DNA from 2 places in the Kluyvera intermedia genome. Region 2 is predicted to be linked to the other one. Evidence: predicted binding sites of a transcription regulator. Region 2 holds the regulator's gene; the other holds the start of a gene.
The links. The regulator ArgR, encoded in region 2, controls arginine synthesis, uptake and breakdown. The targets are predictions, from matches to a motif close to ANTGAATAAAAATACANT.
Positions count from the first base shown of each region.

Region 1: argC (N-acetyl-gamma-glutamyl-phosphate reductase) is a predicted target of ArgR. The motif match lies at 1,458-1,475, and genes of this name have one in related genera.

Region 1 covers NZ_CP139986.1:4,585,932-4,589,337, reverse strand. Annotated here, with positions in the region: gene argE (acetylornithine deacetylase) at 259-1,410, opposite strand; gene argC (N-acetyl-gamma-glutamyl-phosphate reductase) at 1,564-2,568, shown strand; gene argB (acetylglutamate kinase) at 2,581-3,354, shown strand.
Region 2 covers NZ_CP139986.1:565,380-568,785, forward strand. Annotated here, with positions in the region: gene yhcN-B (DUF1471 family stress response protein YhcN-B) at 2-268, opposite strand; gene yhcN (peroxide/acid stress response protein YhcN) at 379-642, opposite strand; gene argR (transcriptional regulator ArgR) at 1,018-1,488, opposite strand; gene mdh (malate dehydrogenase) at 1,944-2,882, shown strand; gene degS (outer membrane-stress sensor serine endopeptidase DegS) at 2,938-3,406, opposite strand, start outside.

The DNA.
Region 1 (3,406 bases), 710 kb from region 2:
AAGGGCGAGATAAATACACCTCTTTTATAAAGCCACGTAAAAACCCTTACGTCAATTGCTGCGAAATCGCTTCAGCAAACGAATAAATCGCGACAATTTACGAAAGTTAATTCGCATCGTGCCAGATAAGAAATGCTTATGAAAATGTGAAGGAGATCTCGGGAACGCGGGGGTGATGAGGTGCCGGGTGGCGCTGTGCTTATCCGGCCTACAGACGGGGGTAGGCCCGATAAGCACAGCGCTTCCGGGCAAGACTCATTAGTGCCAGCAGAAGTGATGCACCACCTGAGTAATTAATTCTCGCGTTGGTTTAATAAAGCGCGTTTCCAGGTATTCGTCCGGCTGGTGGGCCTGATTAATCGAACCTGGGCCTAAGACGATGGTTGGGCACAGGGTCTGGATAAACGGTGCTTCGGTGCAGTAGTTCACCACTTCGGTTTTCGCGCCGAGCAGTTTTTCCAGCACCTCGACCAGTGGGTGATCCGGCGGACATTCATAGCCTGGAATCGGCGGGTGCAGTTCGCTGATGGTCAGACGCCCCGGCCACTGTGCGCTCACCGGCTCCAGCGCTTCATCCAGCAGGCCGTTGAGATCGTTTAAGGTCATGCCCGGCAGCGGGCGAATATCCATATGCAGTTCGCAGCAGGCACAAATGCGGTTGGAGGCATCGCCGCCGTGAAGGCTGCCGAGGTTGAGCGTCGGGTAAGGAACGGTGAACGCTTCATAGTGATAGCGTTCTTTCAGAGAGTCGCGCAGTTGCATCACCCGGCCAATTGCGTCGTGCATAATTTCAATGGCGTTAACACCGCGTGCCGGGTCGCTTGAGTGGCCGGACTGGCCCAATACACGAATCGCATTCGACATATGGCCTTTGTGCGCCCGCACCGGTTGCAGCGAGGTGGGCTCGCCGATGATGGCGCAATCCGGGCGCAGTTCGGTGGACTCGGCAAAGTAGCGCGCGCCGGCCATGCTGGTCTCTTCATCGGCGGTCGCCAGGATGTAGAGCGGCTTTTTCAACTGCGTCACATCAACATCGCGCAATGCGTCGAGAATAAACGCAAAGAAACCTTTCATATCGGCAGTACCCAAACCGTAGAGCTTGTTTTCATGCTCGGTGAGGGTAAACGGATCGCGCGTCCAGCGGCCATCGTCAAACGGGACGGTGTCGGTATGGCCGGCAAGCAGCAGGCCGCCAGCGCCGTGACCAGTGCTGGCGAGCAGGTTGAATTTATTGCGGGTGCCAGGGACCGGCTGCACCTCAACTTCGAAGCCTAAAGAGGCGAACCAATCCGCGAGCAGAGTGATTAAAGACGCATTGCTCTGATCGAGCGCTTCTTCGGTTGCGCTGATGGACGGAGTGGCGATCAACGCACGGTAAATCTCGATAAATGGGGGTAAATTGTTTTTCATTGTTGACACACCTCGGGTCGTGATAGTATCAATATTCATGCAGTATTTTTGAATAAAAATACATTATCATTAGGCGTAAGAAAACCCACCAAGTGTAAGGTGAAGTGATTACGCTTAATCAGGCAAACAGACATAAGAAGGTGAACTGCACCGATGTTGAATACGCTGATTGTGGGCGCGAGCGGTTACGCTGGCGCAGAGCTTGTGACCTATGTAAATCGCCATCCTCATATGAACATAACCGCTTTGACGGTCTCAGCGCAAAGCAATGATGCGGGAAAGTTAATCTCCGATTTGCATCCACAGCTAAAAGGCATTGTTGATCTGCCGTTGCAGCCGATGTCAGATATCAGTGAATTCAGCGCGGGTGTGGACGTTGTTTTCCTGGCGACCGCTCATGAAGTGAGTCATGACCTGGCCCCGCAGTTCTTGGCGGCGGGTTGCGTGGTGTTCGATCTTTCCGGTGCATTCCGGGTCAACGACGGCGCCTTCTATGAAAAATATTACGGTTTCACCCATCAGCATCCAGAACTGCTGGCGCAGGCGGTGTATGGCCTGGCCGAATGGAGTGCAGATGCGCTGAAAGAGGCTAAGCTGATTGCCGTGCCGGGTTGTTATCCAACGGCGGCGCAGCTTTCCCTGAAACCTCTGATTGATGGCGATCTCCTGGATCTCAACCAGTGGCCGGTGATCAACGCCACCTCAGGCGTCAGCGGTGCCGGTCGTAAAGCGGCAATCTCCAATAGTTTTTGCGAAGTGAGCCTGCAACCGTATGGCGTGTTTACCCACCGCCATCAGCCGGAAATCGCCAGCCATCTTGGCGCAGATGTGATTTTCACCCCGCATCTGGGCAACTTTGCTCGCGGTATTCTGGAAACGATCACCTGCCGCTTGAAACCAGGCGTGACGCATGCGCAGGTAGCTAAGGCATTGCAACAGGCTTACGCCGACAAACCGATGGTGCGTTTATACGATAAAGGTGTTCCGGCACTGAAAAATGTGGTCGGGCTGCCGTTCTGCGATATCGGTTTTGCCGTTCAGGGCGAGCACCTGATTGTGGTGGCGACCGAAGACAATTTATTGAAAGGCGCTGCCGCACAGGCCGTGCAGTGCGCCAATATCCGTTTCGGCTTCGCTGAGACGCAGTCTCTTATTTAAGGTGTGATGACGATGAATCCATTAATTATCAAACTGGGCGGCGTGTTACTGGATAGCGAAGAAGCGCTGGAGCGTCTTTTTAGCGCGCTGGTTAACTATCGTGAATCACATCAGCGCCCGCTGGTGATTGTCCACGGCGGCGGCTGCGTGGTGGATGAGCTGATGAAGCAGCTCAATCTGCCGGTGAAAAAGAAAAATGGTTTGCGCGTTACGCCAGCCGATCAAATCGACATCATCACTGGTGCGCTGGCGGGTACTGCCAACAAAACGCTTCTGGCATGGGCGAAGAAGCATGATATCGCGTCCGTGGGCCTGTTCCTCGGCGATGGTGACAGCGTGAAGGTGACGAAGCTGGATGAAGAGCTGGGTCACGTGGGTCTGGCGCAGCCGGGATCGCCGAAACTGATTAATCTGCTGCTGGAAGGCGGGTTCCTGCCAGTGGTGAGCTCAATTGGCGTGACCGCCGAAGGGCAACTGATGAACGTTAACGCTGACCAGGCGGCAACGGCGCTGGCGGCGACATTAGGTGCAGATCTGATTCTGCTTTCTGATGTGAGCGGTATTCTGGATGGTAAAGGCCAGCGTATTGCCGAGATGACCGCGGCGAAGGCTGAGCAGTTGATTGACCAGGGCATTATTACCGATGGCATGATCGTGAAGGTGAACGCGGCGCTTGATGCGGCGCGCACGCTGGGCCGTCCGGTGGATATCGCCTCCTGGCGTCATGCCGAGCAACTGCCAGCGCTGTTTAACGGCACGCCGATTGGTACGCGTATTCTGGCGTAAGTTTTTCCCCTCACCCTAACCCTCTCCCCGGAGGGGCGAGGGGACCGATCGG
Region 2 (3,406 bases):
TTTATTTGTACAACTCTGCGGTAGCGTGCCAGCTGTCGCCGGTACGTGCTTCAATAATGCGATAGCTGCTAGCGCCTTGTTTTTCAGCTTTTGCGGCTAACTCGCTACGCATGTCCATCGGAGTACTCCCTACCTGTGATAGAGAAATGGTACCCAGGGATTGTAGGTTTTGCGCCTGGTCGGCGTTAATTTGTTGTGCTGCGGCGTTTGCGCCGAAAGAGAGTACTGATGCCAGACCAAGGGATGCGATGATAATTGCTCTTTTCATACTCTTAACTCCTCACCTTATTGTGCAGCGGTGAGAGGACGTTTTTTCTAATTCCTGGACCGCTGTAGATATTTGATTGACTGATTTTTAACGCATTATTACACGCGAGCTTATTTGTACAGCTCAGCCGTTGCGTGCCAATGAGAACCGGTACGCGCCTCAATGATGCGATAAGAAGAAGCCCCTTCTTCCTGTGCTTTTTTGTTCAGCATTTGATGCATATCCATCGGAGTTGAGCCAACGGAACCGATTGATACGGTGCCAAGGGACTCACGCGTCTGGGCCTGGTCGCTGTTAATAGAATCAGCGGCGAATGCGCCAAAAGAGATAACGGAAAGGATGCTTAAAGCGGCAACGGTTGTTTTGATTTTCATGATACTTACCTCGTCGAATTTTTTTGGAAGGCCTTTATTCTGTGACCCTCATCACGAAATTAAGTATACACTAATCACATAAAATATTAATACCTGACTAATGGTTGCGCGTGTAATTACATGTCAAGAACCGTCATTTTTAGAACGTATATGTATAAGAAAGCGCATAATCTGGCAAAGCTATGCTGCAATAATGCGTAAAATCAAAAAGATAGAATAATTTGATATTTTGTGCGCTTAAGTCAGGATATATTCACTGTGTATATGTATCAGGGTGAGGGATCGCACTAAATGCTAACGAAACGGCAGTTTAAGATGTGGGGATGGCGGGGATAAGCCGCTCCTCTGGAAATCCAGAGGAGGCAGCAGAAGGGATTACAGTTCCTGCTCGAACAGAATCTGGATAGCCTCAAAGAGATCTTTAACGCTAAAGCCTCTGGCCGGGGTAGTGAAAATGGTGTCATCGCCAGCAATGCTGCCGAGAATGCCCTCAGCTTTACCCAATGAGTCCAGCAGGCGCGCGATCAACTGTGCGGCGCCTGGGCTGGTGTGGATAACGACCACGGAATCGTTGTAATCAATGTCCAGCACCAGGTTTTTCAGTGGGCTGGTGGTGGTTGGTACGCCCAGTTCGGCTGGCAGGCAATAAACCATCTCCATTTTGGCGTTGCGCGTACGCACGGCGCCAAACTTAGTCAGCATACGAGAGACTTTGGATTGGTTAATATTATCGAAGCCCTCTTCCTGTAAGGCCTGAACAATTTCGCCCTGAGAGCTAAATTTTTCTTCCTTCAGTAACGCTTTAAAGGCTTTAACTAATTCTTCTTGTTTGGTCGAACTTCGCATAAGTCACCCGAGTATGGTGGTGAAATTAACATTATTATGCATATAGGTGAATTTTTATGCAAAACAATTTGCCCCAAGAGGCTAAATAAAATAGAGAAAGGCAAGATTTTAGCAAAAATTAGCCCTAAGAAACATGCTTATGTCACGGGAAGCAAATAAGTTAAAAGTAAATGAAATGTTATTAAATTGCTGTTGTTTTACGCAACATGCTGAGTATATTGTAATCGATAGTTGATGAAAATTTGGTTTCGTAGACAGACCTTTTTCTGGAAGTCATGCGGTTCAACCAACAATGCTGTTGGATAACCCGCATTCTGTAAGCAATTATATTGTAATTAATTACCTCGTGAATTAAGGTCGCCGCAACGGAGTAACAACAGGTCTCTCCTGCGTTGGTTATGCGGTCCACAGCAGGTTGCTACCTGAATGTCATTAACCACAATAAGGAGTTTAGGATGAAAGTCGCAGTCCTTGGTGCCGCCGGCGGAATCGGTCAGGCGCTTGCCCTACTACTAAAGACCCAACTTCCTTCAGGTTCAGAACTCTCTTTGTATGATATCGCCCCCGTCACGCCTGGTGTCGCGGTCGATCTCAGCCATATTCCAACGGATGTTAAAATCAAAGGTTTCTCGGGTGAAGATGCGACGCCAGCGCTAGTTGGGGCTGATGTCGTTTTGATCTCAGCAGGTGTTGCACGTAAACCCGGTATGGATCGCTCCGATCTGTTTAACGTTAACGCCGGGATTGTGAAAAACCTGGTGCAACAAGTCGCCAAAACCGCGCCAAAAGCCTGCATTGGTATTATTACCAATCCGGTCAACACGACGGTGGCCATTGCCGCTGAAGTGCTGAAAAAGGCGGGCGTGTATGATAAGAACAAACTGTTCGGCGTAACGACGCTGGATATCATCCGCTCCAATACCTTTGTTGCCGAGCTGAAAGACAAAAACTGTGGCGACGTGGAAGTGCCTGTCATTGGCGGCCACTCCGGCGTGACCATCCTGCCTTTACTGTCGCAAATTCCTGGCGTCAGCTTTTCCGATCAGGAAGTGAATGACTTAACCAAACGCATCCAGAACGCGGGCACCGAAGTGGTGGAAGCGAAAGCGGGTGGTGGGTCAGCAACGCTCTCTATGGGACAGGCGGCGGCGCGTTTTGGTCTGTCGCTGGTACGCGCTCTACAGGGCGAAAAAGGCGTGGTGGAATGCGCTTATGTTGAAGGTGACGGCGAATATGCCCGTTTCTTCTCACAGCCGCTGCTGCTCGGTAAAAACGGCGTTGAAGAACGTCAGTCAATCGGCAAACTGAGTGCCTACGAACAGCAGGCGCTGGAAGGGATGCTGGAAACGCTGAGAAAAGATATTCAGTTGGGTGAAGAGTTTATCAACAAATAAGACCATTAGTCTTATTGTCACAAAGGGGCCGAATGGCCCCTTTGCTTTTGCTTCATTAGTCTGATGCCGGGTATTCCTGAATCGTCACCTGCATCGTCATCTTCTTATCATCACGCATCACCACGACCGGAATGATTGAACCCGGGCGAATCTCCGCCACCTGATCCATTGTCTCCAGCGCGGAAACCGCCTGCTTGCCGTTCACCGAGATAATCACGTCGTTATTCTGGATCCCCGCCTGGGCTGCCGGGCCGTTCGGCGACACATCATTAACCACGATCCCCTGGATCGGGTCGATACTGCTGCCCTGCGCGTGCAGCGGTGCAATTTCACGCCCGCTGATGCCGATGAAGCCACGGATCACTCGGCCATCGCGAATCAACTTATCCATGATCTTGGTTGCCAGCTGGAACGGGATCGCAAAACTGAGCCCTTCAGGCGTTTCGCCATCGTTGCTTTTATCAAAGGAGAGGGTGTTGATCCCCATCAGCTCGCCCAGCGAGTTCACCAGCGCACCGCCAGAG